Regions from separate parts of the Anaerobacillus sp. genome, predicted to be linked through region 1. Evidence: riboswitches for the same ligand, from Rfam matches in the RefSeq annotation. Region 1 holds a riboswitch; each other region holds the start of a gene.
What was found. Region 1 has a riboswitch for cyclic di-GMP ahead of ACK4M9_RS13945 (hypothetical protein). Riboswitches for the same ligand answer to the same signal wherever they lie in the genome.
Positions count from the first base shown of each region.

Region 1 (8,963 bases):
GGTAGAACATATTTTTAGAAAAATAAGGACATTTTTTGCTCAGCTTCGTTTATCGTTTTTTAACCTAGGATAATATGAAACTCTATTTTTGAGAAGCTATAGTAATCTTACTCTACAAAGAAATAGATAAGAAAATATTATAATTTATATAGTAGAAATCATGTCACATATTGTAAAATGGTAGTAGTATATGCTAAAGGTGGTAAGAAAATGAATCAAAAACCAAATGGAATAAAAACTGCTACCGTAACTGCATCAATTGCTACCGGAATAAGTTTGTTTATGTTATCGCCCCATGGAGTTGAAGCGGCACTTGGAGATCAACCATTAAAGCCTAATATGAGGCATCAGGATGTCAAAGAACTTCAAGATGTGTTGAAACAAAAGGGTTTTTTCACGTATCATACATCAACAGGTTTTTATGGAGAGATTACCAAAACGGCTGTTGAACAATTTCAACAGGCGAATAATCTACCGAAAACTGGAACTGCAGATCAAAAGACACTAGATTTATTAACCTCAAAAGCAACTAATCAAACTTCAAAAGCTACTAGTCAATCAACGAGTAGTCAAACCTTGAAAGTTGGCTCTAGGGGACAAGCTGTTACAAGTTTGCAAGATAGCCTAAGGGCAATTGGTGTTTTTCAACATAAGTCAACAGGCTATTTTGGATCAATAACAGAAACGGCGGTCAAACAAGTTCAGACTAGAAATGGGCTGAAAGTAACTGGAGTGGCTGATCAAGGAACATTGCAAGCGATTGAAAAAATGACCAATACTCAGCAGGAGCCAAGTAGGAGTGCAACAGTTTCAAAGACGTTGAAAATTGGTTCTAGCGGTCAAAGTGTTTCAGAGCTGCAAACGTTATTAAAAGAAGCAAGCCTTTTTAAGCATCATACGATTACTGGATACTTCGGCGAAATTACGGCAACAGGAGTCAGAGATTTTCAGAGACTAGTAAACATTAAAGTTACCGGACAAGCTGATGCGAGTACTGTGCAAGCATTGAGAGAACATGTGCGCAAGTTAAAGGAGACCCCAGCCACACAACCTCAACCTAGCCAAAATACGAGCGCTTTTTTACTGAAAGTTGGCGTGTCAAATGATTCGGTTCGAGACTTGCAACATCAACTAAAAGCACTAGGTTACTTTAATCATAATGTGACAGGTTATTTTGGCCCGATTACAGAAACAGCTGTAAAGAAGTTTCAAACCGATCAAAAGCTTATTGCAGATGGGCTTGTTACGACGGCGACAATACAAAAAATAGTCGAAGCCTCAACGAAAAACTTACTAGATGCTATTGTCTTGCCATCTGAATTAAACAGTCAATTTAACGTTATTAATCTTGTAGCAGACGCTTCACAAATGCTAGGCACCCCATACCTATGGGGCGGTACTACATCAGCAGGCTTTGATTGCAGTGGGTTTATTCAGTACATTTTTCAAAAAAGTTCGATTTCACTACCAAGAACAATTGCACAAATGTGGAATGTAGGTACAAACGTAACTGAGTTAAAAGTTGGTGATGTTGTCTTTTTTGAGACATATATGCCTGGACCATCTCATGCCGGTATATTTATTGGCAATAACCAATTTATTCATAGTGGATCATCTACAGGAGTGACAATTAGTAGTCTATCAAATAGCTATTGGAGCAGCAGATATTTAGGAAGTAAAAGATTGCATTAATTACAATCGACGAGGTGTCAATAGAGTTAGAGTGGGCACATGGAACCTTGCCATGTGCCCTTTATGTTCGGTCGGTTTTCCTGACGGGCACATCTAGCCCTTCTATGTTATAAAAGGATTGCTAGTTTGTTGAAAACATTATATAATTTTAAGAATGGAAACGATTGCACAAATTTATATCTATAACCATATGGAATTATTTCTTTTTTTTACAATGAAAGTGCAAGCGTTTACACCATCTAAAAGGAGTGTTTCAACAAGATGAAAAAGAGCATGAATAGGTTAGTAGTATTTTTAATGTTATTTTTAATGTTTTTTTCTTTAGGGAATTTTTCTTTCTACCCTACGGGAAATGCAGAAGAGGTCACGAGCGCCATTCCGGCAAACTCAGTACGAATATATTATGAACGAACAGATAATGACTTTGAAAACTTAGGTTTATGGATTTGGGATGATGTTGCAGAACCGTCGTCAAGTTGGCCGACAGATGCAATGCCATTTCAAGTTGGTCAGAAAGATCGATTTGGGGCTTATGTTGATGTCCCACTAGCTGCTGGAGCAAACAAAATTGGCTTTTTAGTAGTAGACCGTGAATCCGGGGAAAAAGATGGTGGTGATAAGTCTTATACAATTTTATCACCTGATATGAATGAGATAGGAATTAAGCAAGGCTCAGATGAGGTATTCCCATTAGGTGCTAATGGAAATATTCTTGCTGAAAATACAGTTCGCATTCATTACGTAAGAGGAGACGCTTCCTATGATGAGTGGGGTCTTTGGATTTGGGATGATGTAGCTAATCCTTCAGAAAATTGGCCGACTGGAGCCGTACCTTTCACTGAAGGTAGCCATGGCGCTTATGTCGATATTCAATTAAAAGAAGGTGCACAGAAAATTGGCTTCCTTGTTGTAAATCGCAATGATGGACAACAAACTGGAGACATGTCTTTTACAATGGTAGACGAATTTAAGCAGTTGTGGATTCGAGAAGGGGACGAAAAAGTGTATGTAACGCCAGATTGGCAGTCACCGATCGGTCTTTTATCAGGAGAATTAATCTCTGATCAAAAAATAACGGTTAAATTTACAAGCACGAGTGAACTAGATGAGGGACAATTGCAAGAGGATTTGACGGTTGTTAACAAGGATGATGAGGAAGTCTCGATTGCGAGTGTAAGTATTATTAATGATAGTACGGTTGAAATTAATGGCGAATTTGATCTAGAAAAACTGCCGTTCAAAGTGACATTTGAAGGGAAAACGATCACAGCTAATTCTGGCTGGAGATTAATTGACGAGCTTTACGGGTACGATGGTGAGCTAGGTGCAACGCTACATGCTGATGGCACGGCAACATTAAAGTTATGGTCACCAATGGCCGAGAGTATTAATGTGATTTTGTACGATAAAAATGATCAGTTTACGATTGTCAAAGATGATATCGAAATGAAAAAAGGTGATCGTGGTGTATGGGAGGTTACTCTTAACGAAGCGACAACTGGTGTCAGAAATGTTAGAGGGTATTACTATCACTACGAAATCGAACACGGTGGTGAAAAGAAGCTAGCTCTTGATCCATATGCAAAATCAATGGCTACATGGAATAACTTCGGTGAATACCCGATTGGTAAAGCGGCAATTGTAGATCCAGCAACAATTGGTCCTGAGTTAGACTTTGCAAAAATTGTTGGATTTGAAAAAAGAGAAGATGCGATTATCTATGAAATTCACGTACGTGATTTTACCTCAGATCCGAGCATTGAAGCTGAACTTTCTGCTCAGTTTGGGACATTTGCAGCGTTTACCGATAAATTAGATTATATTGCTGATTTAGGTGTAACACATGTTCAGCTTTTACCAGTCATGAGCTACTTCTGGGGAGATGAGTGGGCTAGCTCTGAAAGAATTTTAGACTACATTTCAACAGGGACGAACTACAACTGGGGTTACGACCCACATAGTTATTTTTCGCTTTCTGGAATGTACTCTGAAAATCCAGACGATCCAGAATTGAGAATCAAGGAATTTAAAACGTTAGTCAATGAAATTCATAAGCGTGGTATGGGCGTTGTTCTCGATGTTGTTTATAACCACACTGCTAGAGTCAATATTTTTGAAGATTTAGTTCCAAATTATTATCATTTCATGGATGCAGATGGTACGCCAAGAACGAGCTTTGGTGGTGGGCGTCTAGGGACGACTCATAAAATGGCACGAAGAGTACTAGTTGATTCAATAACCTATTGGGTGAATGAGTTTAAGGTTGACGGGTTCCGCTTTGATATGATGGGTGATCACGATGCAGAAAGTATTCAGGAAGCTTATGACAAAGCAAAGGAACTAAATCCAAACATTATTATGATCGGTGAAGGCTGGAGAACGTTTGTTGGTGATGAAGGTGAAAGAGATATTATGCCAGCTGACCAAGATTGGATGCAATACACCGAAAGTGTTGGTAGTTTCTCTGATGAATTTAGAAATGAATTAAAGTCTGGATTCGGTAGTGAAGGAGAGCCAAGATTTATCACGGGTGGACCACGAAATATCAAACAAATCTTTGATAACATTAAGGCACAACCGCATAATTTTGTGGCGACACATCCTGGTGATGTTGTTCCATACATCGAAGCACATGATAATTTAACGTTACATGATGTTATCGCGCAATCGATTAAGAAAGACCCAGAATTCCACGAACAAGAAATTCACGAACGAATTCGAATTGGAAATGCAATGGTGTTAACGGCGCAAGGTAAAGCATTTATCCATGCAGGGCAAGAGTTTGGTCGTACAAAACAGTTTAGAGCAGAAACAACTGAAGCACCTTATAAGTCTACGTATATGGAAGATGAAAATGGCGTACCGTTTACGTATCCATATTTCATTCACGATTCATACGACTCGTCAGATATCATTAATATGTTTGATTGGAACAAAGCGACAAATAAAGAGGAATATCCAATTCATAATCTTACGAGAGACTACACAACAGGACTTATTGAACTGAGAAAATCAACAGATGCGTTCCGACTTGGCAGCAAAGAATTAATTGATACTAATGTTACATTAATTAATGCTCCTGAGATCCAAGCTCAGGATTTAGTCATCGGTTATCGTAACGAAGCGACAAATGGTGATGCCTATTATGTATTTGTGAATGCTGATACTGAGGCAAGAGTCTTATCGTTAGATTTGGATTTAACTAGCGGGATTGTCATCGTAGATAAAGATGAAGCAGGAGTAACGCCAGTAGCAAATCCAACTGGTTTCGAGCTTTCAAGTGAGCAAATTACAATTGAGCCATTAACGACAATCGTAGTGAAAGTAGCTTCAGAGGATGGTGCGGCTGCACCAACGCCAGAAGCTCCAGAAAATAATAACTTGATGAACTGGTTGTTTGTAGTCTTGGCGGTTTTAGTAGCGGGAGCTATTACATTTTATGTAAAAAGAAAGAAAGCGTAAGGATGAGTATCGAGAAGAAACCACAATGGCAATTTTGCTTTTTGTGGTTTTTTTATTTTTTTAAGAAACGCTAAACTGCAGCAAAGTAAACTAGTTTAATCAAACGTTTAATTAATTTTAAAATAATATTATTTCCCCCCCTAAAAATTAAAAGCTAACCGTATAGATAAGCAAGGACGGAAAACAAGTCAAAGGCAAAGCCATTGAAAGGTGGTGACGCAAAGCTAAAGGGACTAAGGGTTAGCCTATGTCAGCCAGTTGCCAGTTGATAAAAAGTGAATAAGAGGTGACTTTTATGAGTCAAAAGGCAGTACATATTTTTCTAATGATTTCTTTTCTTTTACTAGTCGGCTGTGGTAAAGCTGCCGAAGGGGTAACTGAAGACAAAAGGTTAGGAACTGATTCTGACTTTTACGACAATCCAGATCAAGGAATACGCATTAAGGCAGCAGATGGTTGGGTCATTGAGAAAGTAACTGCTAAAGGTATTAAGGTAAAAAATGAAAAATTAGTAGCTATGATTTCAGTTATCCCAAAAGGCAAAACCGTTTCAGAAATTAAAAAAGAACTTCAAAAAGCGGCAGGCAATGTAACGGTTACCGGTGAAGGGTTAAATTTTATCTCGTGGCAATCAGAGCGACAGGAAAGTATTTATACAGGGGTTTGGATCGAAGAACAGTCAAATCGCCATGTAATTGTGACGATCATGACGCCAAACGAGTTGTACGAGGAGAACAAAGCAAAGATTGAGGCATTCCGAGAGAGCATCAAATTATACTAAATGGGATTAGGGAGAGATGAAGATGATGAAGAAAGTTGTATCAACTGCAATTTTAGTAAGTGGTTTAACAATGGGTGGGGTTACTTTTGCTGAAAAAGAGGTAGAAACAGAAATTCCAACAGTGGATGAAATTTCAGTTGACGAAGAAAATGCAGTTTTTGAAGAAGAGGTTAGTGAAGATTTAGACGTAAATGAGCTTGACTCAGATCTAAGTGAACTTACCCGCGATATGAAAGAGACTGAGGCCGAGTTAACAGAGGATATCGTTGATAGTGCAATTATACAAGACGAATTAATCGAATTAATTGAAATCGAACTAGAGAATGCTATTGAGGCTGGTAATGAGGAAGCTGTAGAAGAATTACTAGAGGACTATAATCTTCATTTAGAGGAAACGGAAAAAGTTCTTGAAGAAGCTGCAGAAGCAGGTGAGGAACTTGATGAACTAGAGGAAGTAATCACAGAAATTCGCTCAAAAAGAGGCCAAAATCTATTAGCGTTATTAGAACGAGAAGATCTTCCAGAGCAAGCGAAAGCAGGGATTAGAAAAGCGCTAGCAAATCAAGAAAGAGCTATGCAAAAAGCTGCTGAAGCTCGTCTGCGTGCAAGCCTAGAGGATGCTGAAGAAGAACTGAACGAAGAAGTTGAAGAGATTGAATTAGAAGAACCAGTTCAAGAAAACGAAGAGCAAATCGAAAAAGTGGAAAAAGAGTTCAATAAAGCGGAGCGAAAAAATCAAAAAGCTGAAGCTAAGGTAGAAAAAGCCCAGGCAAAGACTACACAAAAAGTAGAAAGAGCTTCTGCAAAGGCTGAGCAAAAAGCAGAAAAAGCACAAGAAAAGGCTACTAATAAGGCAGAAAGAACTTCTACAAAGGCTGAGAAAAAAGAAGGGAAAGCTGAAGCAAAGTCCGACACTAAATCAGAAAAAGCTTCTTCGGAAAAGAACCAAAGAGGTAACGGTAACGATAAAGGGAAACAAGGTGGAAGACCTTAATTTAACATAGAAGAGACTAACTCAAATGATTATTTACTTTAATGAATTTCAATTTTATATTATCGCCATTTAGATACTATATGTAGTTGCGTAAAGTCACTCGCAACTACATATAGTTTGATATGGCTCATTTTTGGTAAATATGAAATTCATTTACTTAAGGTGACTTTAAAAATAAGCTTGCTTAAGTATAAAGGTGAGGAAGTCTCTTCATCTTTTGGTAATATCCTGTAAATGTAAAAAAAGCTTGAAATTATTCCTTTATCAAATCATAGTAGAGAATGATGTAATATCGGTAAAGGAGGCGTGGGGAATGGAAAGTGTTAATGTAATTGAAGCGACTACTAATGCCCAAAGTGGCGATGAACTTGTCCGTGAACGATTAATTCGTCATTATAAGCCCTACGTACTCAATGCTGTTGGTCATATTTGTAAAAAATATGTCAGCTGGAGTGAAGAGGAATCTAGTATTGGTTTAATTGCATTAAATAAAGCGATCGATACGTATGATGCTTCGAAAGGACGAAGCTTTGTCAATTATGTTTATTTATTAATTAAAAGAGATCTCATTGATTTTTTTAGAAAAGAGCAGCATGAGAAGCACTATACATTTAATGAACATGATGAAGAAAATTTCCAGTCTCAATATGAAGTAGAGCATTCTTTGAAGAATTACGAAAAGGAATTGCAAGCCAATAGTCTAGTAGAAGAAATATTAGAGTTAAGTGAGGCGTTAAGTCGTTTCCAGATCAAATTTGAAGACCTTGAAAAGTTTTCTCCAAAACATAAAGACACGCGTGAACGCTTATTTGAGATTGCTGATGTATTCATTGAAGATGAGGATTTTATCGATCAGCTTCTTCATAAAAAAAAATTCCCTACAACGAGCTTCGTAAAGAAAACTGATTATAATGTAAAAACAATTGAGCGTCATCGTAAATATTTGATCACGTTAGTATTGCTAAAGCTAAACCCACAATGGACGCATTTACGTGGATTTATTCAAGGAGGTGGCAGTTGATGAGCAGGAAGAGCACGGAAGGAATAGTCGTTAAGGTAACTGAAGATGTGATTGTATTGCTTTGCCCAAATGGAACGTTTAAGAATGTAGAAAGATCCTCTCAAGCAGCACCACCACTTATGGGAGAACGATATATTCATGTGGAAAAATCTATTTCGTGGTTTAAATATATGTCAATGGCGGCAGTCATGTTTTTAGCTATCGTCGCTTATCTCTTTTTCCCGTTCCAAGAAGATAATTATTTATATGTAGTAGCAATTGACATTAACCCTAGTATTGAACTCCACTTAAATGAGCAGATGAAAGTTGTCAAAACGGTTAGTTACAACGAAGAGGGGGAAGAACTACTTTCTTCTATTAACAGTACTGGTTTGACTTTCAACGAAGCATTAGAGAAGATTATCGATTATTCCTTTGATGAGGGTTATCTTATAGATGGAAGTGGATTTGTAGAAACTGCAGTGATCTCACTAAAAGAAGAAAATCAGGATCACATCGCAGAAATTGAGCATGCGTTAATATCTAGTACGGAACTAGATATTGAAGTGAAGATTTCGCAAACTAATATTGAAACATATGACGAAGCCAAAACGTTGCACGTTTCGATTAACAAGTTAAACTATTTAAAAGAGCTTAAAAACGAAGGTTTAATTGAAAATGTAGCAGAAGCAAAAGGGAAAACAGTCTCAGAATTAAGAAAAATGAAAGATGAAGACAAGAAACCGAAAGCCCCTCGTGAGAATAATGGCAAAGGTGACATCAACAAGCGAGAGTCACAGGGAAGCAATAATAAAGATAACAATCAAAAATCGCAAGAAAAGAATAATAAAGGTGAACAAAAAAAACCAGAGACCAAGGAAAAAGGTCGTAAAGGTGACTTACCTTCTAATGCCAAGCCAAATCAAAACAATAAAGGTGGGGCTAGCAACAACGATAAGAAGCCCGCTCATGCAGAAAAACAGAATCGGAATAATGGCGGAAAAGGCAATCAAGGTAAGGGAAATAAACAGGAA
Region 1 is NZ_JBKBWN010000009.1:75,288-84,250, reverse strand. It holds gene ACK4M9_RS13955 (C40 family peptidase) at 211-1,692, shown strand; gene ACK4M9_RS13950 (pullulanase) at 1,954-5,154, shown strand; cyclic di-GMP riboswitch class I at 5,338-5,420, shown strand; gene ACK4M9_RS13945 (hypothetical protein) at 5,450-5,935, shown strand; gene ACK4M9_RS13940 (coiled-coil domain-containing protein) at 5,958-6,929, shown strand; gene sigI (RNA polymerase sigma-I factor) at 7,243-7,950, shown strand; gene ACK4M9_RS13930 (anti-sigma-I factor RsgI family protein) at 7,950-8,963, shown strand, end outside.

Region 2 (4,876 bases), on a different contig from region 1:
TTAAGCTTTGGAGCAATTTATGAATATATTGGAAGCAAGGAAGATATTTTATACTTATTAATAGAGGAATTTTACGATCAGTTGGATGGAACCTTACAGACTATTCATTTGGACAATAACAGAGTCAGTTTATATACGTTTATTAATGCATATTTCAGAGCGATCGATCGACTAAGTGGTGAAATCAAAATTATCTACAGAGACCTTCAATCATTACCAGCCACATATATTGAGTATGTGCTCTCTAAAGAAGCAGAATTTTTCAATTTTGTTAAAAAGGTACTTAAAAGAACATATCAACTAGAAAACGCTATAGTAAGTGAAGAATATATTTCTTTGTTGGCTCGGAACCTAATCATTCAAGGGCATATGTGGGCGTTTAGAAGCTGGGACTTAAAAGATAAGCTATCGTTAAAAGAGTATATTGATCTCCAAAGTACATTTTTTTTGAATGCCATTCAGGAGTAGCTTAAATTTTATATGCTTTTCACCCCTGCTCCTTCAGAGAATTTGAAGGGGCTTTATGTTGATGTTTCTCAATAGGGGAAGCTAATGAGCGAGGAATCATGACATTGCCAGTGAGTAATAACAAAAAAATCTAAAAATAGTATACCCCTAAAAATATCATTTATTGTATAAAAATGTATAATTATGTTATTCTACTACTATATTTAACTACCAAATGTTGAATGCCTGTACAACAACTCTTACCATCGTTGGTAACTAGTTGTAAAAACAGTTTACTATGGTTTCGAGTGGGTCTATAGAAGTTTCTGTGGTAATTCATTAGGTGGTTGCATATATTCAGTAATAGTTTAAAAAAAAATGAAATGATTAGGGAGGTAAGAAAATGGAATTTTTAAAATTTTTATTGGCATTATTCAGAGGTCAAAAATCAATAGCAGACATTAATGTAAATGAAATGTTTCGACCTGCTGCAATAACATTAGGTTCAGCTTCTATAGCAATAGGACTACTATATTCTTATATTGGAGCAGTTAGTTTTTGGAATGACAAGTTAGATTGGAAAGATTTTTTTACAGGATTAGTGAAAAACATTCCTTTAGTTGCTGTAAGCTTTGCTTTAGTAGTAGGATTACTATTTTTGTTTTTCACGGTTTTAAAAATAGATAAAGACTGGAAGTTCTTTGTTGTACACACAGCTATCATGTTTCTTGCAGTTTTACCTTTTTTACTACTGGCTCTAATTTTCTCATCTAACGTAACGTTAAGTGTCGTATTTGGGCAGGTTAGTAGTATCGTTCCATTCTTGTATTTGTTTTGGTTCTTAAGTAACGAAAGAGAAATTGCGATCATTAGAGTGTTTTGGGGCGTAGTATCGTTATCAATTTTAATGAGTGCTACATTTAATTTATTGGGGGTTAATCCTTTTTCAATAACTACAATTAATACGATTAAAACAATATTAGGTAATATTTTTTAACTAGTCTGTTTGATTAACTGAAAATTGGGAATTATATGAGGCTTTTCCATCATTTCCAAATGCTAGTTTAGTTGATATATTATTTTTAACCGAAAAGGCAAACCTAAGGAAACTTAGGGACGCAAAGCTAAAGGGGCTTCATCGTAGAAGATATTCGTTAAGCACTGGCAATGTTATCATTACCTTTCCAGGTGCACAGGTGATTATTTTTCCAATCCCTATTTAAAATACTTCAATAAATTTTAGCACTTAGGATAAAAAAGCTACATAAGTTCCTCATCTAAATGGCTAGATTCTGTCTCTTTTCTATTAGTACTTTCTAGCAAAAATCTACCAAATTTACTCTTCATATTTTCTATTTAAAATCAGTAAATGATGATATATTAAATATACTATTAATATAGTAGAACGTTTTGAAATTGAGGCGAATAGGATGTCAATTGATTTAAAGAGATTGGTAAAATTGTTACTTATTTTAGTTTTTGTTTTTCCCCACTACCCATATGTAATAAATGCAGAAGGAGTAGAAGGAACAGTAGTCAGTGGATTTTTAAATGAGGACACGACTTGGACCAAAGAAGGCTCACCTTATAGGTTAATAGGAAACCTTACAATACCGAAGAATGTCACGCTAACGATCGAGCCTGGAGTGTCTGTTGTTGGTAAAATTGGTGTCTGGATCCAAACGTCTGGGAAATTGGTTGCAATTGGTGGAGAGACAGAAGGTGAGCGAATCAATTTTAATACTGCCTATATTCAAAGCACATCTTTTCCAGAAACCTATGTCCATCTTGAAAATGCAAATCTAACTCATGGATTTAACGGTGGCTTTTTGGTGACAGGAGCGAACCTTTATTTAAAAAATAATAGATTTTCCAATGGTTCGATATCTGTATCATACCCGAAAACAATAGAACCACTGATTTCAGGAAATTTATTTCAACAAAACGCTACAGTAGATGTTTGGCTCGGATCTAAAAATACAAAAATTACCAATAATACGTTTTTAAACATTACGGGTGATGCAAAGTTCCCTGACATTAGTATTGGTTGTAGCCTTGACTGTCAAAGTCCAAACCTTGAATTGTCAGGAAATAACTTTTTCGGATTAGATCATGCTTTTATAAAATTTCAAAGTGATAAACTGCTCACCTTTGATGGAGCAAATAATTACTGGGGAACTACAGACATAACAAAAGCAAACCAATTCATCATTGATGCAAGTGATAACCCCAATTTTAGAGCCTTGTTAAAAATAGATCCGATTGCCTACAAGCCATTTGATTACGGGCATCCATTTGGAGAACTTACGGTGCCATTCGTTCATTCGGTGGGGGATGATCATCAAGTGGTTACTGGTCTGACAGATTCTGATAGCAAAATCGAAGTTTGGAACGCTACTGGAAAGATAGGGGCGGGATTCTCAATTCAGAACGGAACGTTTTCAGTGGATATTCCAAACCAAAGAGTTGGTACTGAGCTCACGATTTTTGTAACTGACAGTTATAACCGAATTAGTGAACCTTTGACTACTATTGTTCTTGATAAGACAGCTCCTGAGGCGCCGATTGTTGACGAAGTGACAGATGCGATAGATTACGTCTCGGGTAAAGCTGAACCTGGGGTTAAGATTACTGTTATGGCAACGGGGAAAGTGCTTGCTATAGGCAATGCCGATCAAGACGGCCAATTTAAGATCAGAACTGGCACACTCCGTGCTGATAGTACGATAGAGGTTCAGGCTGAAGACGATGATGGAAATAAGAGCTTAGTTGTTACAGTAACAGTCCGAGATGTCACCCCTCCAGCGAAACCTGAATTAATTGAGGAATTTACTGACGCAGTCAATTTTATTAGGGGGCTTGCGGAACCAGGTTCAACCGTTGTTGTTACTTCAGGTTCTACTGAACTATTACGTCAAACTGCAAAATCCAATGGTGAATTTGGAAACTATATCCAACCACAAAAGTCAGGGGAAATAATCAAGATAGTTGCTATAGATAAGTCAGGAAACAAAAGTGAACCATTAATTGTTGAGGTGAAAGATGTCACCCCGCCTTCTCTTTATGTATATCGATTTGGTGACAGTAACGAATACCTCTATGGTGTATCTGAAATAGGTGCCGAAATCTACGTATTAAAAGATGGGCTACTCATCGGAACAACTATTGTTGTAGGAGACCAGGACTTTAAGGTAGAAATCCCTCGCCAACTGGCTGGAACGAAATTAACCGTCATTTCTAAGGATAATGCTGGCAATGAAACGAAAACAGAAATAGTTGTTGAAGACGTTACTTCCCCTACAAAGCCAGTGGTGGACACAGTGACGGATAAGAGTAATGTGGTTACAGGTAAGGCTGAAGCTTTGACAACTGTTCAAGTTCAAATTGGTACTAGTGTTGTTGGGACTGGTCAGGCCGATATAAATGGTAGTTTTTCAATAAAAATCCCTGTCCAAGTTGCAGGTACGGTCATTAAGGTAACTGCCAAAGACGCTGCGGGTAACATCAGTGCTTCAACGAACGTAACCGTTAAAGATGTGATACCACCGGCTGTTCCAAAGGTAAATGGGGTAACGAATAAGACTTCTACTATCTCCGGGAAAACAGAAAAAGCCGCTACAGTTACCGTGAAGATTGGAACAAAAACGTATTCAGGGAAAGCTGATGAATTTGGTAGCTATAAACTATCCATTCCCATCCAAAATGCTGGAACGGTCATTTCAGTTACAGCGAAAGACGTTGCTGGAAATACTAGTGCGACTAGAACTGTAACGGTGACAAGGGTCGCGCCAAATGTTCCTGTCATCAATACAGTTAATAATAAAGCAACGTCTGTATCGGGTAAAACAGAAAAAAATGCTACTGTTTCGGTAAAAATCGGAACAAAAACGTATTCAAGTAAAGCAGATGAAAACGGTAATTATAAACTATCCATTCCAGTTCAGAATTCTGGAGCTATCCTTTCAGTAACAGCAAAGGATACTGCAGGGAATACTAGTGCGACTAGAACTGTAACGGTGACAAGGGTCGCGCCAAATGTTCCTGTCGTCAATGCGGTAAACAATAAAGCCGCTTCAGTGACGGGAAAAACAGAGAAATATGCTACTATTTCGGTGAAAATCGGAACAAAAACGTATTCTAGTAAAGCAGATGTGAAGGGTAACTTCAAAGTATCAATTCCAATTCAAAATGCCGAGACAACGCTTTCCATTACTGCAAAAGATAGTTCAGGGGCGGTTAGCTATGCTAGAAAAGTAAAGGTAGTAAAAGTAGCACCGAATATACCGGTGGTAAATCCAGTTAGGTATTATTCTACGACAGTTACTGGTAAAGCAGAAAAGTCCTCTATTGTTACTGCTAAAATTGGTACGAAGGTATATTCAGCTAAGGCCAACGCTAATGGCAATTTTGCGATTTATATTCCGAAACA
Region 2 is NZ_JBKBWN010000015.1:36,315-41,190, forward strand. It holds gene ACK4M9_RS17845 (TetR/AcrR family transcriptional regulator) at 1-468, shown strand, start outside; gene ACK4M9_RS17850 (hypothetical protein) at 851-1,444, shown strand; cyclic di-GMP riboswitch class I at 1,531-1,625, shown strand; gene ACK4M9_RS17855 (Ig-like domain-containing protein) at 1,878-4,876, shown strand, end outside.
Region 2: linked by a shared signal. The riboswitch ahead of ACK4M9_RS17855 (Ig-like domain-containing protein) and the one ahead of ACK4M9_RS13945 (hypothetical protein) in region 1 are both predicted to bind cyclic di-GMP.

Region 3 (8,963 bases), on a different contig from region 1:
TTGTTTTTACGAGCAAAAACGGGATTGATTTCTTTTTAAAGGATTTTGAGAAACTTACCGGAACAACTAAGATCCCATGCAAAATTGCCGTTGTCGGTAAAAAGACAGAGGATATTCTAACTGATTATGGTTTACAGGCGGACCTTATCCCTAAGTTATTTGTAGCTGAAAGTTTATTAGAAAGTCTACTTAGTGTCCTTCACACAGGAGAACGTGTCTTATTTCCGCGTGGTAATTTAGCAAGAACGGTTATACCAGAAAGCTTAAGAGAGAATAATATTTATGTGAATGAATTAGATGTATATGAAAATATGATTGAAGCCAGTTCAAAAAATCAATTATTTCAAGCGATTTTGCATCAAGAAATTGATGTCGTTACCTTTACAAGTTCATCAACTGTCGATAATTTTGTCAAGCTGCTTGAAGGAACAAATTGGCGAGATCATATTGGTCAAATTGTTTTTGCTTCAATTGGACCGATTACTTCAAAAACAATGATTAAACATGATCTACCTGTTCATGTCGAGCCGAAAGAATATACAATCCAAGGCATGCTAAATAGTGTGATGGAGAACCTAAAGGAGGATAAAAAATGTTAGAATTTAAAAGACATCGCCGTCTACGACAAACTGCTAGTCTCCGCTCAATGGTTAGAGAAACTGTCATAAGAAAAGAGGATTTAATATACCCGATTTTTGTGATTGAAGGCGAAATGAATAAAAAAAATGAAGTAGCATCTATGCCAGGAGTATATCAAATCTCCTTTGATCTTTTAGAAGAAGAAATTAATACGATTACAGAGTTAGGTATTGTCTCAGTGATCGTATTTGGAGTGCCAAAAGAGAAAGATGAAGTTGGAACATCTGCTTATTGTGAGCACGGTATTGTTCAACAAGCGATTAAAAAGATCAAACAAGTAAATAAAGATCTAGTTGTGATTGCAGACACTTGTCTTTGTCAATTTACGAACCATGGTCACTGTGGCGTCATCGAGGAAGGCATTGTCTTAAATGATCCGACTCTTGATCTTTTAGCAAAAACAGCTGTTTCCCAAGCTAAAGCGGGAGCAGATGTTATCGCTCCATCAAACATGATGGACGGTTTTGTTGCAGCGATTCGCCATGGATTAGATGAAGCAGGTTTCGCACATATCCCGATTATGTCTTATGCTGTTAAATATTCTTCAGCATTTTACGGACCGTTCCGTGATGCGGCTCATAGTGCACCATCATTTGGCGACCGTAAAACATACCAAATGGATCCTGCAAACCGTCTAGAAGCCCTGCGCGAAGCAGAGAGTGATGTTTTAGAAGGCGCCGACTTTTTAATCGTTAAACCAGCACTTTCCTACTTAGATATTATTCGTGAAGTAAAAGATCATTTTTCTTATCCCGTTGTTGCGTATAATGTGAGTGGCGAATACTCGATGATTAAAGCTGCTAGTTTAAACGGATGGATTGATGAAAAAGCGGTTGTTATGGAAAAGCTAATTAGTATGAAACGAGCGGGAGCTGATTTAATCATTACATATTTTGCAAAAGATGTTGCAAAATGGTTAAGTGAGTAACTGTCATTGATTGTGAAGTTTTTTGGTTAGACATGTACAAATTGATAACTAACTAAAAATAGGGGGATTAAAATGAGATCATTTAATAATTCGAGTGCTGCTTTTGCGAAAGCAAAGGAAGTAATGCCAGGCGGAGTAAACAGTCCAGTTCGTGCCTTTAAATCAGTAAAAATGGATCCAGTTTTTATGGAGCGTGGGAAGGGTTCGAAGATCTATGATATTGATGGTAATGAATATATAGATTACGTACTCTCGTGGGGACCGCTTGTACTAGGCCATGCTGATGATCAAGTTATTGAAGCGCTGAAGAGCGCGGCTGAATTAGGGACTAGCTTTGGTGCCCCAAGCGAACTAGAGACGAAAATGGCGGAGCTTGTCATTGAACGTGTTCCTTCTGTAGAAGTTGTCAGGATGGTTAACTCTGGTACAGAGGCGACGATGAGTGCGTTACGTTTAGCGCGTGGCTATACAAACCGAAATAAAATATTGAAATTTGAAGGCTGCTACCATGGACATGGTGATTCCCTCCTTATTAAAGCGGGTTCTGGAGTCGCTACACTAGGTTTACCAGATAGTCCTGGAGTACCAGAAGCTGTTGCCTTAAACACACTGACGGTACCTTATAACGACTTAGAAAGCCTCCGTTATGCCTTCGAACAATATGGCGACGATATTGCAGCGGTAATTCTTGAACCTGTAGCAGGAAATATGGGAGTTGTACTTCCGCAACCAGGCTTTTTAGAAAGCGTTCGTGAAATCACTGAGAAAAATGGTACATTGTTAATATTTGATGAAGTAATGACAGGATTTAGAGTTGGTTACCATTGTGCACAAGGTGTCCTTGGAGTTACCCCTGACTTAACTTGCTTAGGTAAAGTTATTGGCGGTGGTTTACCAGTTGGCGCCTATGGCGGTAAACGTGAAATTATGGAAATGATTGCCCCAAGCGGACCTATTTATCAAGCTGGAACATTATCAGGTAATCCATTAGCAATGACAGCAGGCTATGAAACGTTGTCGCAGCTAACAGAAGAGCATTATGCGGAATTTAACCGCCTCGGTAAAAAGTTAGCAGAAGGATTATCAAATGCCGCTAAAAAGCACGGCATTCCACATCAAACGAGTCAAGCTGGTTCAATGATCGGTTTCTTCTTCACTAATGAAGAAGTGACGAACTATGAAAAAGCAAAAACATCTGACTTAGATCGTTTTGCAGACTACTTCCGCTACATGTTGGAAGAAGGGGTTTCGATCCCACCATCTCAATTTGAAGGTATGTTCCTATCAACGCAACATACTGACGAAGATATTGAAAAAACAATTGCCGCTGCAGATAAGGCATTTGCAAGGCTAATTAAATAATGATTAAACATCTGACCTAAAAGTCGTCTTATCCCTCAAATCGATATCCTATAAGTTCATTGGATCTAGATTGAGATAAGGTGATTTTAGGTCAGTTTTTTTGTTTGTTCAAGATATATATTTCCGATGTGTCTGCACCTTTATAACAGAGCTTTATGCACTTGAGGAGCTAGCATGAAGCTAACGATGTGTTTTGCTAGAGATGAATAATGGGTAATCATGCAATGAGAAGTCGAATCGTGTATGACAATCTATTGGATTTTACCTTTTTAGGAAAGTGAGAAAAGTGTTTTTTTTAGGTCGTTATACCTATATTAATTTTACAAATAATGTAAAAATAAAAGTGTTTATGTAATAATTTGAGAAAATATGTAGAAATTATGATCGGATTTTACTATATTTCACTTTTTATTATGAAAGTAAACTGCTATAATAAATTTATAAGCTAACATAAATCAAAATTATCAATCTATTAAATAAAGGATGCAATGAAAAGTGACTGTTATTTGGGCACCTAAGTCACTTGGAGCTAGTGGTGCAACCCGCCTTTACAAACTTATGTCCTATAAGCTTTGTAGAGGTTTTTTTATCTGTTACACCGAATTAAACGCTGGTTTTAAGAGTAAACCATACTCTTGACATAAAAATTAAAACAAAAAAGGGAGAGATTTTAAAAATGTTTAAAGCTATTCTCAAACGTCTTAGAAAAGACCAACGCGGTCTAACGCTTATCGAGTTATTAGTGGTTATAGTTATTTTGGGGATTATTGCGGCGATAGCTGTGCCTATGCTGATGGGGAATCAGGATAATGCACATAGAAATACAAACGCACAAAATGAGCAAATACTCCAAGACGCAATTAACAGGTTCTATATAGATAAGAGCACATATCCTACGAATGCCACTACTCTAAATGATCAACTAACTAAAGCAACAGGGTCTCCTGCTACTGGTCCTTATGTCAAAGAAATACCGACTATTAAAGCTTTTACTGGTTGTACACCAGCAACTGGAACAGGAACTATTAATGGTTGGGACTATGCTTCCGGAGTTATATCGGCGCCTGCTGGGTGTAAGTAATATTTTTTTTAAGCTGTCGCTACGCTTGATAGCGGCAGCTTTTTTAAAACCGAAAATGCTTGATTTTGAGAAAGGAGAGATCAACTTTGTTATTAATTGATTTTTATGTTTTACTGGTTGGCTTACTATTAGGCAGTTTTTTCAATGTAGTTGCCATTCGACTCCTTAAAAATAAATCGGTCGCTTTCCCACCTTCTCATTGTCCAAATTGCAAGCATAAATTAGCGGTCTTTGATCTTATCCCAGTTTTCAGCTATGTATTTTTAGGTGGAAAATGTCGCTACTGTAAAACAAAAATTTCCCCGCTTTACCCATTTGGTGAGTTGTTGACGGCTACTTCTATTTTTATTACGTATAAATGGGTTGGTCTAACGCTAGAATTAGTTCCGGCACTTATTTTAACGATTTTACTAGTATTAGCGGTTTTAACAGACATTCGCGAAAAATTAATCCTAGATGTAATTACTCTTCCAGCTTTAGTAATCTTGCTGATTGCCCGTTTGTTCGTCGGCAGTGAGCCGTTTTGGTTTTATTTAATTGGTGGAGTAGTAGGTTTTTCATTACTATTGTTAATTGCAATTGTCAGTAAAGGAGGCATGGGCGGTGGAGATATTAAGCTTTACGCTGCGATCGGTGTCGCTCTTGGTCCGTGGATGACGATCATGAGTCTCGTCCTTGCGTCCTTTGTTGGTACAATTGTTGGAATTACGCTAATTATTTTTGGTATTGCCAAACGGAAGGAACCGATTGCTTTCGGCCCTTTTATTTTTATCGGAACATTTGCCGCCTATTTATGGGGGAGAGAAATATGGAATTGGTATGTGAACTTATTTTGGTAAGGGTGTGAAAACATGAAAAATCAAAAGGGAGTTACATTAATTGAGTTATTAGTAGCTGTCGCCTTACTTGGGATCGTTGTTATTCCAATCGTTACAATGATGACAGGATCTTTTACGAACACGGTTATACAAGGGACAGAGAGTAAAAGTCTCTACTATGCTCAAGAAATAATAGAAGAAGCAAGAATAATGTCGTTTCCAAATGGTTTAGCAGGCGTTTCGCTTTACGGTAAATGTACGAATTCAGGCTGTTCTGAAATTAATTACACAAATATTTCTGTACCGATCTTAACAAATGCTGAAACAATGTATCGGATTGAATTTAGCAATTTGGACAATGCGAATCCAACTACCATATTAGATGATTTCTATGAAATTAAAGTATTTGTTGAAGTTAATGAACCTATCAATCAAGAAGTGGTATTAGTATCGGTGGTGAAAAGGCAATGATGGAAAACCAACGTGGAATTACTTTACTCGAATTGCTTGTCACAATTACAATATTGACAATCATTTCCACACCGATATTTCTATTGTTGAATAATACCATAAAGGTCCATAAGGAAACCATAGTCGAGAATCAGCTTCAACATGAAGCAAGGTTTATTTCACAATTCATGAGTGAGAAAATTCGCGATGGTGCCGTATTTACGTTTGTATCAGGAAATTGGACATTGGGGAAAGCTAGTGAGATTTTTTTTCGATATGAAAGTTCAGAAAACAAGGTTTACTTGAGTGACACAGAAAATGCTCTATCAAGTCACGTTGATCAATTTACTATAACACCAGAGCCTATCGAAAATCCTGTGAAATATCATCTATCTTTAAGGCTTAAAAATCAGAACAGAGAGTTTGAATTAAATACAACCTTGTATAATAACGCAAATTCACGTTATAGGGTGGGTGATAGTGAGTGAACCGAGGGAACATAATTAGAAATGAAAAGGGTGCCGCTCTATTATTAATATTATTTCTAATAGTCTTTGTTGCAATTGTAGGCGCAACTATGATTAATTCAACTTTTTATGGTAAGAAGAACAATGTTATCGCATTAGCAGATCAGCAGGAATTTTATCGATTAGAAGCCGCTATTGATATGATGTTACATCAATTGCGAGAGTTTGAGGTTGTAGATGGTATTCTTTTGAATAACGACGGTGTGAACGAGCCTTATCCAGCGCTAGATGAAAATGGAAATGAAGTACCGATTATTAAACGTGGACCTTATTATTATTTAGCTATGGGGCAACCGTTAACAGGAAGCTATGTTATTGACGGTCAGTCTGTTCAAGTAGATTTAACAGATGTCATTGGACCAAATTCTATCTTGGAAGGTCAAAATCAATATACTTTTAAACTAACATCACAGTTTACTAGTTCTCAAAAATTTATTCGAGAACTAGAATTGTCAGTAACCGAAGAGGATAAAGATGAAATGAGAGATGTCCCCCCCCCACCACCAGGACAAGTGGGGCCACCACAAACGCCGAAATTTCCTGGTAATAGTGGTGATAGGATAATCTTTATTGACTCAAAAAATGTCCATCATAATCAAATAGCATGGAATAATATAACTAAGCCTACAAATTCCACATTGCAAAGTTTTATTAATTATTATGGATTAGATACGACAAAAGCTTTAACGAACTGGAATGGCGTACCTGTTCCAGATGTGGAAAAAATCAGATACTATAATGAAATAAATGCAAGTGGAAACGCAGTAAGTATAGCTATACAAGAAGGATACCTTACTTATGCTAATAAAGTTAATATCACAGGATGTGGTGGAGGAAGTGTAACGATTAGTGGGGTATTAATTGCTAATGAAATCAAAATTGGTGGACAATGCACATATTATTTAGGCGGCGGAATTATCACTGGGAAATTTGAGCTTGGTGGAAATGCTGCTAGTGTACTTGTCGACGAAAAAGGTGGCTTTAAAGATGATGGTAGTGCTGGTGAATATACTCCATCACCACCTTATATGTTACCACCTATTAATTATGATGATTTTAACTGGGGATTAGATCCAAATATAAATATAACAAATATGGAAACAATTAGAAAGTAGCTTTTAAATTTAACGAGGTGACCACATGTTCCTACCAAAAAGCTTTTCAGGCTTAGATTTTCGTGATCAGAAAATCACATTTGCTACTATTAAAATGGAAAAAAATTTACCGGTGATTACTCATGTTGCTATTAATAATTTGAATAGCCATTTACTTGATGGTGGACGTTTACATGACAGTGTTGAAGTATCTTCAAAGCTACGTAGTTTTTTATCTGATAAAGGAGCTTCAAAGCTTGTTCATATTGCGATTCCAACACAGTTTACGATCGTCCGTAAACTTAATACGTTACCTGACTTGGGAGAGCTTGAGCTTTCCCGTTTGCTACACTTCCAAATCGGTGATAGTATCCATCTTCCTTTTGATGACCCTGCCTATGATTTTGTAAAGATTGGTTCAATCCATCCCCAAAAAACATTAAATCTCGGGGATGAAGACTTAAATCTAGATGACTTAGCTGGTGCAGCCCAGGAAGAAATGAAAGGCTCTAGAAGTGAAATTTTATTTTTTGCAACTTCGAAGTTGTTAGCTGAAGATTTGGCAAAGGCATCTCAATCGGCAGGTTTTAAACCACGCTCAGCAGAAATTCGTGGGCTTGCTCTGCAGCGTCTTGTTAACTATGCCAATCCAAGCTGGCTTACTGGTACGGAATTGATTGTCGATGTCTCAGAGGAATCGATCGATTTGCATATTTTTAAAGATGAACTAATTATTTTTACGAGAACGATGCCTATTAATCGTAATCAATATATGAGAATGCCAGCTCCTGTAGTTAATGAGCAAACCCTTGTATTGGAAGCTGAATCTGGTGAACTTGCTTTTTTCGATAACGATGACACCCTTACCTTAAGTGAAATTGAAATTGACAACACAGAAGTAGCGGCAACAGATATAAAAGAGGTTTCTGATCATCAAGCTCAATTCGATGAAGAGGCCTATATTAATGACTTGATCAACGAAATTGAACGAGCCCAAAACTTTTACCGTTATTCATTAGGGGAACGAGATAGTGAATTTCGTAGAGTGATTGTCACTGGAGAAAACGCCAACCGTGCTTTCACAGCGCTTTTGGAACGGATGAATTCAGAAGTTTGTCGGATTGATTATAGCTCCGTTGTTGCGCCAGGGTTTATGCAGCATCAGTTATTAGATATGTGCAGTGTAGCGATTGGTCTTGCAATGCGCGAAAACGAGAAGATAGATAAAAAGTGGAAAAAGTAATGATGAAATGTGAGATTGTTTCATTAGAATGGGGCGATTACGTTGAGAATTAGTATTAACTTACTTCCAAATTCGCATATAGAAAAAGAAAAGAACTCTTCCTTAATGCTAGTCCCAGTAGTAACAGGGTTAGTTGCTTTTGTTGCTGCTGCTAGCTTTTTAACCTATTCATATTTCAATTTGAAAGGTGAAGCCGCCGAACTCGAACAAAATATTAGTGAAAGTTACGGCTATCGCGATGTTCTACAAACCGATGTCGCATCGAAAACTACAGGAATTACCGAATATAATTTCGTTGAAAAGTACAAAAATGCAGAAATGTTACTAAATTCGATATATAAAGATACGGTCGATTTAAAAACAAACGTTTATCGTATCTTACCAGAAGATGCCAACGTCGATAACTATTCATATTCAAACAATGGTGAGCTAAATGTTACAGTGACATTTGCTTCAAAAGGCGATGCAGCGATTTATCTTAATCGACTTCTACAAGCTAAATTTGTCAATACTGCCGTAGTTCATTCAATTAATAGTGATAGTGAAGAAATTAGCTATACTTCTCAATTTGAAATTAAGCTTAAAACGTTAGTAGGTGATCCACGATGAACGATTGGGTAAGGGGGAACGGTAAACTACTAACCTATTTATTTTTCATTCTCTTTTTAATTCTCGTTGCTTTCTATATGTATATGATTCGTCCCGTTTCAGTTGATGTAAAGAATAAACAATTTGAGTTGTCAACAGTCAACAAAGAAATTGATGTGTTACAAACGTGGTTACATGAATTAGAGGTCAATATTTTAACTCCAGATGAGCAA
Region 3 is NZ_JBKBWN010000008.1:58,996-67,958, forward strand. It holds gene ACK4M9_RS12660 (uroporphyrinogen-III synthase) at 1-599, shown strand, start outside; gene hemB (porphobilinogen synthase) at 593-1,567, shown strand; gene hemL (glutamate-1-semialdehyde 2,1-aminomutase) at 1,640-2,929, shown strand; cyclic di-GMP riboswitch class II at 3,402-3,485, shown strand; gene ACK4M9_RS12675 (type II secretion system protein) at 3,606-4,010, shown strand; gene ACK4M9_RS12680 (prepilin peptidase) at 4,097-4,849, shown strand; gene ACK4M9_RS12685 (prepilin-type N-terminal cleavage/methylation domain-containing protein) at 4,862-5,299, shown strand; gene ACK4M9_RS12690 (prepilin-type N-terminal cleavage/methylation domain-containing protein) at 5,296-5,766, shown strand; gene ACK4M9_RS12695 (hypothetical protein) at 5,763-6,920, shown strand; gene pilM (type IV pilus biogenesis protein PilM) at 6,946-8,142, shown strand; gene ACK4M9_RS12705 (hypothetical protein) at 8,185-8,751, shown strand; gene ACK4M9_RS12710 (hypothetical protein) at 8,748-8,963, shown strand, end outside.
Region 3: linked by a shared signal. The riboswitch ahead of ACK4M9_RS12675 (type II secretion system protein) and the one ahead of ACK4M9_RS13945 (hypothetical protein) in region 1 are both predicted to bind cyclic di-GMP.

Region 4 (8,963 bases), on a different contig from region 1:
AAAAACTGGTGTTGTCATTGAAGAAATTAAATCAACAGCAAGGACTTTAGTGAACATAAGAAAAGAGGACAATCCGACGTATTGGGCACAAGCGATGGTGTACGCTTATGTGTATGCAAAACAAAATAACCTTGAGCAAATCGATATTCATCTCATTTATGCCAGTAGACAGAACCTAGAAACTGTCACCTTTCAAGACACGTTTACCAAACAAGAACTAACCATCTTTATAGAAGAACTATTGGACGATTATCTTCATTTTCAACATATACGATTTACGCAAAGGTCCAATCGCCAAGCGAGTATTTCTGCGCTATCATTTCCTTTCAGTACTTACCGACATGGACAACGCGATCTTGTGAAGGCTGTTTATAAAACGATTACCGAACAAAAAAGGCTGTTTGCGAAGGCTTCGACTGGGATAGGGAAGACCATGTCGACGATTTTCCCAACGGTCAAAGCGGTAGGTGAAGGAAAAGCTGAACGAATTCTTTATATAACAGCAAAAACGATTACTAGACAAGTAGCAGAAGAGGCCTTTTTATTGTTGAATAAGAACGGGCTTGTTTGGTGTACGGTTACTATCACAGCGAAGGAAAAGGTTTGCTTTCAAGAGGAAGTCTATTGTTCAAAAGAGCATTGTCCCTTTGCTGAAGGCTACTACGATCGCCTTAAGGAAGGCTTAATCGATATATTAACAAAGGAACAATTAATAGACAGGACAACAATCGAGACTTATGCGAGGAAACATCAACTTTGTCCATTTGAGTTCTCACTTGATGTTGCCTTACACGCAGATGCGGTCATTTGCGATTACAACTATTTTTTCGATCCTAGGGTTAAAATGGTACGCTGGAGCGAGTACCATAAAGAAACGGTGTTGCTAATCGATGAAGCTCATAATTTGGTCGATCGGGCGAGAGCGATGTTTTCTGCAGTGCTTTCTAAATCGGCTTTTCTAGAAGCGAGTCGGATACTGAAAGGGAACGATGAACCCCTTTACCAAGCGACAAAAGCCATAAATGACCTGTTGCTACAATGGAAAAAGGAACTAATGGCGAAGGATCAGTTTGACTTTCTTGAGTTACCAGAACACGTTGTTCACTTGGTAGAGGAGTTTGTCGATCTTGGTGATCGTTGGCTATCTGATTTGGGAAATCATCTTGAAGACCACTACAATGTCGTAAAAGATCTATTTTACGTCGCGCAGGCGTTTTGTCGAGTTGCGAGTATGTATGATGACCATTATCGGACGTTGGTAACGACCTACAAAAGCGAGGTCGAAGTCAAGCTTCTATGTATTGATCCTTCTAGACTAATTCGGAGCGCAACAAAAAAAACCAAAGCGACGATCTTTTTTTCGGCAACGTTACATCCCCTCGGCTATTTTCAAACCGTATTGGGAGGTGAAGACGTTGATTATTTTCAAGATTTACCATCACCGTTTGATGAAAACAAGGTTGAGGTAATTGTAAGTCCGATATCGACGAAGTACAAAGAACGTCCTGCATCAATTGATAAAATCATCATTGATTTAAAAGAAATATTTCATCAGCGTACAGGAAATTACTTAGTTTTTTTCCCTTCCTATGAATACTTGGCACAAGTGCTAGAACAATATCAGGAAGTTGCATGTACTGAAAAAATTGAGCTACTTGTTCAAGCGCAAGCGATGTTTGAAGAAGAAAGAGAAGCTTTTTTAGCTAAGTTTCAACCTATATCTTCTGGAGTAAGAATTGGTTTTGCCGTGTTAGGCGGTATTTTTTCTGAGGGTGTAGACCTCCGCGGTGATCGTTTAAATGGGGTTTGTATTATTGGTGTAGGTCTCCCGAGAATTTCCGAGGAGCAAGATTTGATGAAGCGATATTATTCCCTACAAGGGTATCATGGCTTTGATTTTGCCTATGTTTATCCTGGGATGAATAAAGTTCATCAGGCAGGCGGAAGGCTAATTCGTTCGGAGGAGGATGAAGGAGTGATCATTCTGATGGATGACCGTTACTTGTCGACTAAATATCGAAGTTTATTACCTAGTGAGTGGCAGAATTATAGAAAGCTTTAATTCATCAACTTAGCAAGGGGTTGTCCTATAAGAAAAACTAACCCTGTTTAGGCTGGAAAACTAGCATTTATATGTTTTTAAGTGAGACTTATAAATAAAGTCGTTACAAAATAAAGGTTTTTACTAATCGCAATTACGAAACCTGACCTTTTTCGACAAAATAGCTTATTTTCCGACAATATCCCTATATTAACGAGACGAAACATATGGTATCATATTTTTACTATGTACAACTTAGATACTACTTAGGAGGTTTTGTTATGGAATTAGTTAAAAAAATGAAATTAGATGATACTACGAAAAAGAATTCAATCATGTTCTATACATATTCTTTTTCGATTTTTGTAGGCTTGTTATATGGTCTAATCTATAAAAATATCGATTTATCCATTTTTTATGGTTCCCAATTGATCGTCTTTTCTCTATTATTTTTTGTGGTAAATAAAACGTTAAAGAAAGTTACTTTATTCTCATATTTAAGTATTGTGACGATATATAGCTTCACGTTTTATTCGATGATAGCTGGAATTTCTAGTAATATGTCAGTCATTATTATTATCTTTTTCTTAAGTGTTTTCTCTGTTCTGCACTTTAACAAGATACTATTGATAATTGGTTATGGATATGGGCTTGTGATGCTGATCAGTTTTTTCTTGATTTATGATAATTATGAAGATTTATTTGTAAGTACTTTGCTTATTTATATTTTGACAGGAGTTTTGTTAGCAACAATAACAAAATTGGCTCAGGATCAATTCTCAAAACTACAGGAGTTTCTAACTGAAGCACAACACGAGGCTAGCAGGAAAGAGCAGCAAAAGCTTCATTTAGAGAAAGAAGTTGCTGTAATCGTTGAAAGTTTGATGAATGCAAATGGAAAAGTTCAAAATAGTGTCGCAGCTCAAGAAGAAATGCAATCTTCAATCAATGAAGTGTCGGTTGGAAGCCAAACGCAAAGTGAACAAATCTCGTTAATAGCTGAAACTGCTAGTGAAACGAGAGAATCTATGGATCAACTTGGTGAAGTTTCAAAAACATTACTAAAGGAATCTGAGCATGCAGCAACCGTTTCGAAAGATGGAGAACTAAAGATTAATGAACTAACTGGTGAAATGGAAGAAATGAAACTAGTTATTGAGGAATTAAATGACACATTTGCTATTTTAACGAGAAAAATAGAAGAAACGAATTCATTCACTGATAATATTAAGCAAATCTCCGAGCAAACGAATTTACTTGCGTTGAATGCTTCAATTGAGGCAGCCCGGGCTGGAGAGGCTGGACGGGGGTTCTCAGTAGTTGCATCAGAGATCCGCAATTTAGCAGAAATGACGAATCAAACGGCAGAGAAAATCACGGAAAACTTACGTGAATTAAATACTAGTAACCAAAGCGCTGTAAATAAAATGGCAAATAGTACGACGAAAATCAAAGACAGCGTAGAAACGACAAACTTAGCGAACGAGTCCTTTAAATTACTTTCGATGACGTTAGCTAAATTAAATGCCACATTTGCTCAATTTCAAAAGCTTTCTGACGATGTTAAAACAAAATCGGTATCGGTAGAATTGTCGACAAATGAGCTTGCTGCAATAATCGAAGAAACAGCTGCTAGTCTTGAAGAAATGAGCGCAACAATCGAAAGCATTAATGTTGATAGCCAGAAGATCGCCGAATACATGCAAGAAACAACAGAGCGTGCAACAAACCTAATATAAATGTAGGTACCATCATTTAGGTGCCAGGCACCAATGCAACATTGGTGCCTGGCACCTTATTAAATAATACATTTATCTATAATAGGTTATATTAACTAGGTAATTTACTTATTAGACAAATTAAGTTTACTCATATTACAACGTTTATGGTAAAATAGAAGTAGTTATTAAATGACTTTCTTGTAACACTCGAGACTAAAAGACTAGTTTTTAAAGCTGTATACTACCTAAAAGAATATTTCAATTGAAATGGCAAACTTACTGAAAGGTAAGGACGCAAAGCTTCAGACCTAATGGTTATTAAACTTAAGGTGGCTGAGTTACCAAAGGAGAATTAGCTGACAAGTTATTTCCATTGGAGATAGCTTTTTATTTTTATTTTTATTTTTTGAAAGTTAGGGGGGACGTAGGATGCTTCCAAGAAGAATAGCTGTGTGGATTCCGATTATTGTTGTACTTTTATTTTATGGATGGTGTTTTGTTTTTAAGGATGATCAAACGCTAAGAACTTTAGGTGCGAGTGGTTTTCCAATCATTGGTACAATTATTAGTTTTATATGGATTATGAGAGCTTATCGCAAAACGAATGAAGATAAACTGTTTTGGCTATTGCTTGGCTTAGGAATTATTTTTACTTTTTTAGGGAATTTCCTCTGGCTTTATTCGCTTTTGGCCGAAGCAATTAAAGAATTTTCAAATACGTCCTTCTTATTTTGGTTTCTATCATACATTTTCTATTTGCTAGGACTAACTTATAAAACGAAAAAAATTAGCGGTTCCGTAACAAATAGCCCTTATTTGTTTAACATTTTGGTGTTTATGACATCAGCGATTGTTATAAGTATACACTACTTAATCAGACCGATCTGGGAACTTTGGGATCATTCAGTTTTAGCAATGGTTTTAACAATCGCTTTCCCAATTGCGAACTTGAGCATCTTATTTATGATGACATATTTATATTATCTCTCCATACATAGTAAAGAGAGAAGAGTTATATTTTTTCTCGCAATTGCTTTCTTTTTTCAAATTGTTGCTGACTCGACTTTTTTATACTTAGCGGTCATTGGTACCTATGAGTTTGGGAGTTGGATCGATCCATTTTGGTTGATTTCAACTCTATTTATCGGGTATGCAGCATTGTTTGCAGAGAAAAATTTGACTGAAAAGGATTATAGATTAGAAAATTACGTTGAAAGTAAAGAACATCTTTTTTCATATGGTAGTGCGATTATTTTATTAGTATTTGTCTTAAATAGCTACGAGTGGAGGGGTGATGCTTTAACTGTCGGACTCATTATTATATTCTTGATGATTATTGTTCGTCAATTAGTAGTTCTAAAGAAAAATAAAACGCTAATGAGTGAGTTTAAATATTTGGCCTATCATGATTCGTTAACTGGACTCCATAACCGAGCCCGCTTTAATGAAGATTTGACTAAGATAATGGGGATGGTTAGACCAGATAGCTGTAAGGTCGGTTTACTATTAATTGACTTAGATCGCTTTAAACTTGTTAATGACACTCTTGGTCACCTCGTAGGCGATAAACTCTTAGTATGTGCTTCAGAACGACTAAAACAAACAATTGACGAAGGGCATTTCTTATATCGGATTGGTGGCGACGAATTTATTATTATCCTTCCTGGAACAACAAGGGCGCAATGTACTAGTTTAGCAAAGAAGATTATTATCGAACTTGCAAAGTCTTTCAGCATTGATAATCATGAAATTACAATAACCCCTAGTATAGGAATAAGTTTATATCCAAAACACGGTGTTACTAGCGAACAATTGTTGAAAAATGCAGATGCGGCTATGTACGTGGCAAAAGGTAAAGGGCGGAACAATTTTTGCTTTTACAATTCAGAATTAAACGAAATGCTTTCTAGAAAAATGAAGATCGAAAACGGATTACGAAAAGCTTTGAGGAAAGAGCAATTTTTGCTAAATTATCAACCGATCGTAGAGTTGCAGACGAGAAAGATTGTTGGCATGGAAGCACTATTACGTTGGCACCATCCTGAAATGGGGGCAGTTTCACCAGCAGAATTTATTCCGATCGCAGAAGAAACTGGTCAAATCATTGCAATCGGAGAATGGGTTTTAAAGACGGCATGTCAACAGAATAAAGCATGGCAAGAAGCGGGTTTTCCGGCCCTGAGTGTATCTGTTAATGTTTCGGTTCGCCAACTGCAAAGCAGTAATTTTTTCGAAACTGTGAAAAATATTTTACGAGAAACTGAACTTGAGCCGCAATTTTTAGAGCTAGAAATTACAGAGAGCATCCAAAATGTTTCTGAAACGATAATAGTATTGAAGGCGTTAAACGAACTTGGGGTCAGATCAGCGATTGATGATTTTGGCACTGGATACTCGTCATTACACATTCTTACGGAATTACCGATTAATACAATTAAAATTGATAAGTTATTTATCGATAATCTTACAGAGGCTTCTGATCACCCTTTAATAAAAACAATTATTGATATCGGTTTAAATTTAGACCTTCGTATCGTAGCTGAGGGAATCGAATCTGAGCAGCAAGTTAGCAATTTAACAAGATTTAACTGTAATTTTGGACAAGGCTTCTTATTTTCAAAACCTATAAACGCAGAACAATTTGAAAAACTATTAACAAATCAGGGTGCCAGACACCAAATGTAAAAGTTGGTGCCTGGCACCGCTCAATAAATTAGTACGAAAAAGCCAAGAAACCCCCATTAGAAGGGGGATTTTTGGCTTTTCATCTAGGTGCCAGGCACCTATTTATGGTAAAATACGATAATAGGTGTCTACTCTGTAAATTTTATCTACAGGAAAGTTCACTTTCTTCGATTGGATGGTTTGTCTCGATCATATTACATCTGGGTTGTTTGAAAGTGAACTTTCATTGGTGTCTGGCACCGACATTATATTGGAGGTTAATGTTATGGAACAAGCATTAGAAAGAATTAAAATGCAACTAGCACAAATGGACAGGGAAAATAAATGGACTGAGGTTGATCGAGATGAGGTTATTGATCTATTAATTTTTGAAGAAATTAAAGCAGCCTCGTATCAGTTCGGCTATGAAAAAGTTGGAAAGACTGTTGAATTTCTTCTAAAAGAATGCGAGCAACTAAAGTAAGAAAGAGTGTCAAAAGAAGAGTAGCACACCTTCGAATTAGAGATGTCAGAAAATTTAATATTTAAATTTAACCTATTTTATGCTAATATAACGTTAATTAGCATACTTGGAGTTGCTATACATAATCGGGACGTTTATTGTCCAAGTGGGACGCCGAATGTATCGGGTAGAGATGTTGATTATTGATAAAGTATAATTTTAAAACGGTACTGTAAATGTAGTGAAAATATAGACAGGAGGATGATTTAATGATCAATGTTACAGCAGACAACGGTTCTCTGTTACGGACCGACGTGAAAAAGCTCGGCAATATCCTTGGGGAAATTCTCGTTCATCACGGTGGTATCGAGTTACTGGAAAAAGTCGAAACAATTAGAGAGAAGACGAAGAATTTAAGGAAAAACTACAAAGAGGAACTTTATGTAAGTTTAAAAGAAGAGATTAGTAGTCTTAAGCCACCTGTACGCCAACACGTGATCCGTGCTTTTTCAATTTATTTTCATTTAGTTAATATCGCGGAGCAAAATCATCGAATCCGTCGCCAACGTCAGTACCAATTACAAGGCGAAAGTAGTGTACAACCTCTTTCAATTGAAAGTGCGGTAGCTACCTTAAAAGAAAGCAATTTTACCGAGGATACCATTCAACAGGTGTTGAATGATTTATCAATTGAACTTATTATTACAGCACATCCAACAGAGGCGACAAAAAGGACTGTACTTGAAATTCAAAAACGAATTTCACTGCTGCTTCAACAAATTGACAATCCGATGTTAAATAAAAAGCAAAGAAAAGAGTTGGATGAAAGCTTATTTAATGAAGTGACAGCACTATGGCAAACGGACGAATTACGTGACCGTAAGCCTACTGTATTAGATGAAGTAAAAAATGGTCTTTATTATTTTGATCAAACATTATTTGAGGTATTACCTGGAATCCATCAGGAAATAGAAAACCAATTACAGGGGTATTATCCAGGGCACACGTGGAAAGTACCGAATTTCCTTTTCTTTGGTTCTTGGATTGGTGGCGATCGTGATGGGAATCCAAATGTTACGCCAGAAGTTACATGGGAAACATTAAAACTACAGCGCAGGTTAGTATTAAAGAAATATAAAAAAGCAGTAACTGATTTAATGAAACGTTTTAGTCAATCAACAACTCGAGTTTCGTTCAGTGAGGAGCTTATTCAATCTGTCGAAGAAGATGAAAAGCAATATTTAGAACCAGGAGAGGCATGGACCGTTGAAGGAGAGATTTATCGCCGTAAATTCGCGGTAATACTGAAGCGTCTCCGCAGTGTAGGTGAAAATGAATTTGGCTATCGTCGAGCTGAAGAGTTACTGAAGGACCTAGTTCTCATCAAGGAAAGCGCAGAACAACATCAACCGGCGACGAATAAGCTAAAAACCATTCGAAAACTCGTTCGTCAAGTAGAGTTGTTTGGTTTCCATTTAGCGACGCTTGATATTCGTAATCATAGTGGCGAACATGAAACCGCAGTTACAGAAATTTTAAGAGCAGTTAATATTACTGAAAACTATGCCTCGCTACCTGAGGAAGAAAAGGTAGCTATTCTTGAGAGAGTCTTGAATGAGCCAAGACCGCTCTTGCTTTTACAAGAGGATTACTCAAAAGAGACGCAAGGTGTATTAAACGTCTTTCAAATGATAAAGAAAGCCCACGCGGAATTTGGAAGTCGCTCGATTGAAGTTTATCTTGTCAGTATGACGCAATCAGCTAGTGATTTACTTGAAGTTCTCGTCCTCGCAAAGGAAGCTGGGATATATCGTTTACATGCCAATGGTAGGATAGATAGTCACTTGCATGTTGCACCACTCCTTGAAACTGTCGATGATTTAATCGCAGGTCCAGGAATTATGAAGAAATTATTTCAAATGGATGTGTACCGAAATCACATTAGTGAACGTGGCAACCATCAGGAAATCATGCTTGGATACTCAGATGGAAGTAAAGATGGTGGAACTTTAACAGCCAATTGGAAGCTATTTAAAGCACAAAAAGAAATTCACGATATGGCTAAGGAATTCAA
Region 4 is NZ_JBKBWN010000002.1:73,123-82,085, forward strand. It holds gene ACK4M9_RS02415 (ATP-dependent DNA helicase) at 1-2,062, shown strand, start outside; gene ACK4M9_RS02420 (methyl-accepting chemotaxis protein) at 2,323-3,780, shown strand; cyclic di-GMP riboswitch class I at 4,022-4,108, shown strand; gene ACK4M9_RS02425 (putative bifunctional diguanylate cyclase/phosphodiesterase) at 4,192-6,447, shown strand; gene ACK4M9_RS02430 (hypothetical protein) at 6,713-6,910, shown strand; gene ppc (phosphoenolpyruvate carboxylase) at 7,159-8,963, shown strand, end outside.
Region 4: linked by a shared signal. The riboswitch ahead of ACK4M9_RS02425 (putative bifunctional diguanylate cyclase/phosphodiesterase) and the one ahead of ACK4M9_RS13945 (hypothetical protein) in region 1 are both predicted to bind cyclic di-GMP.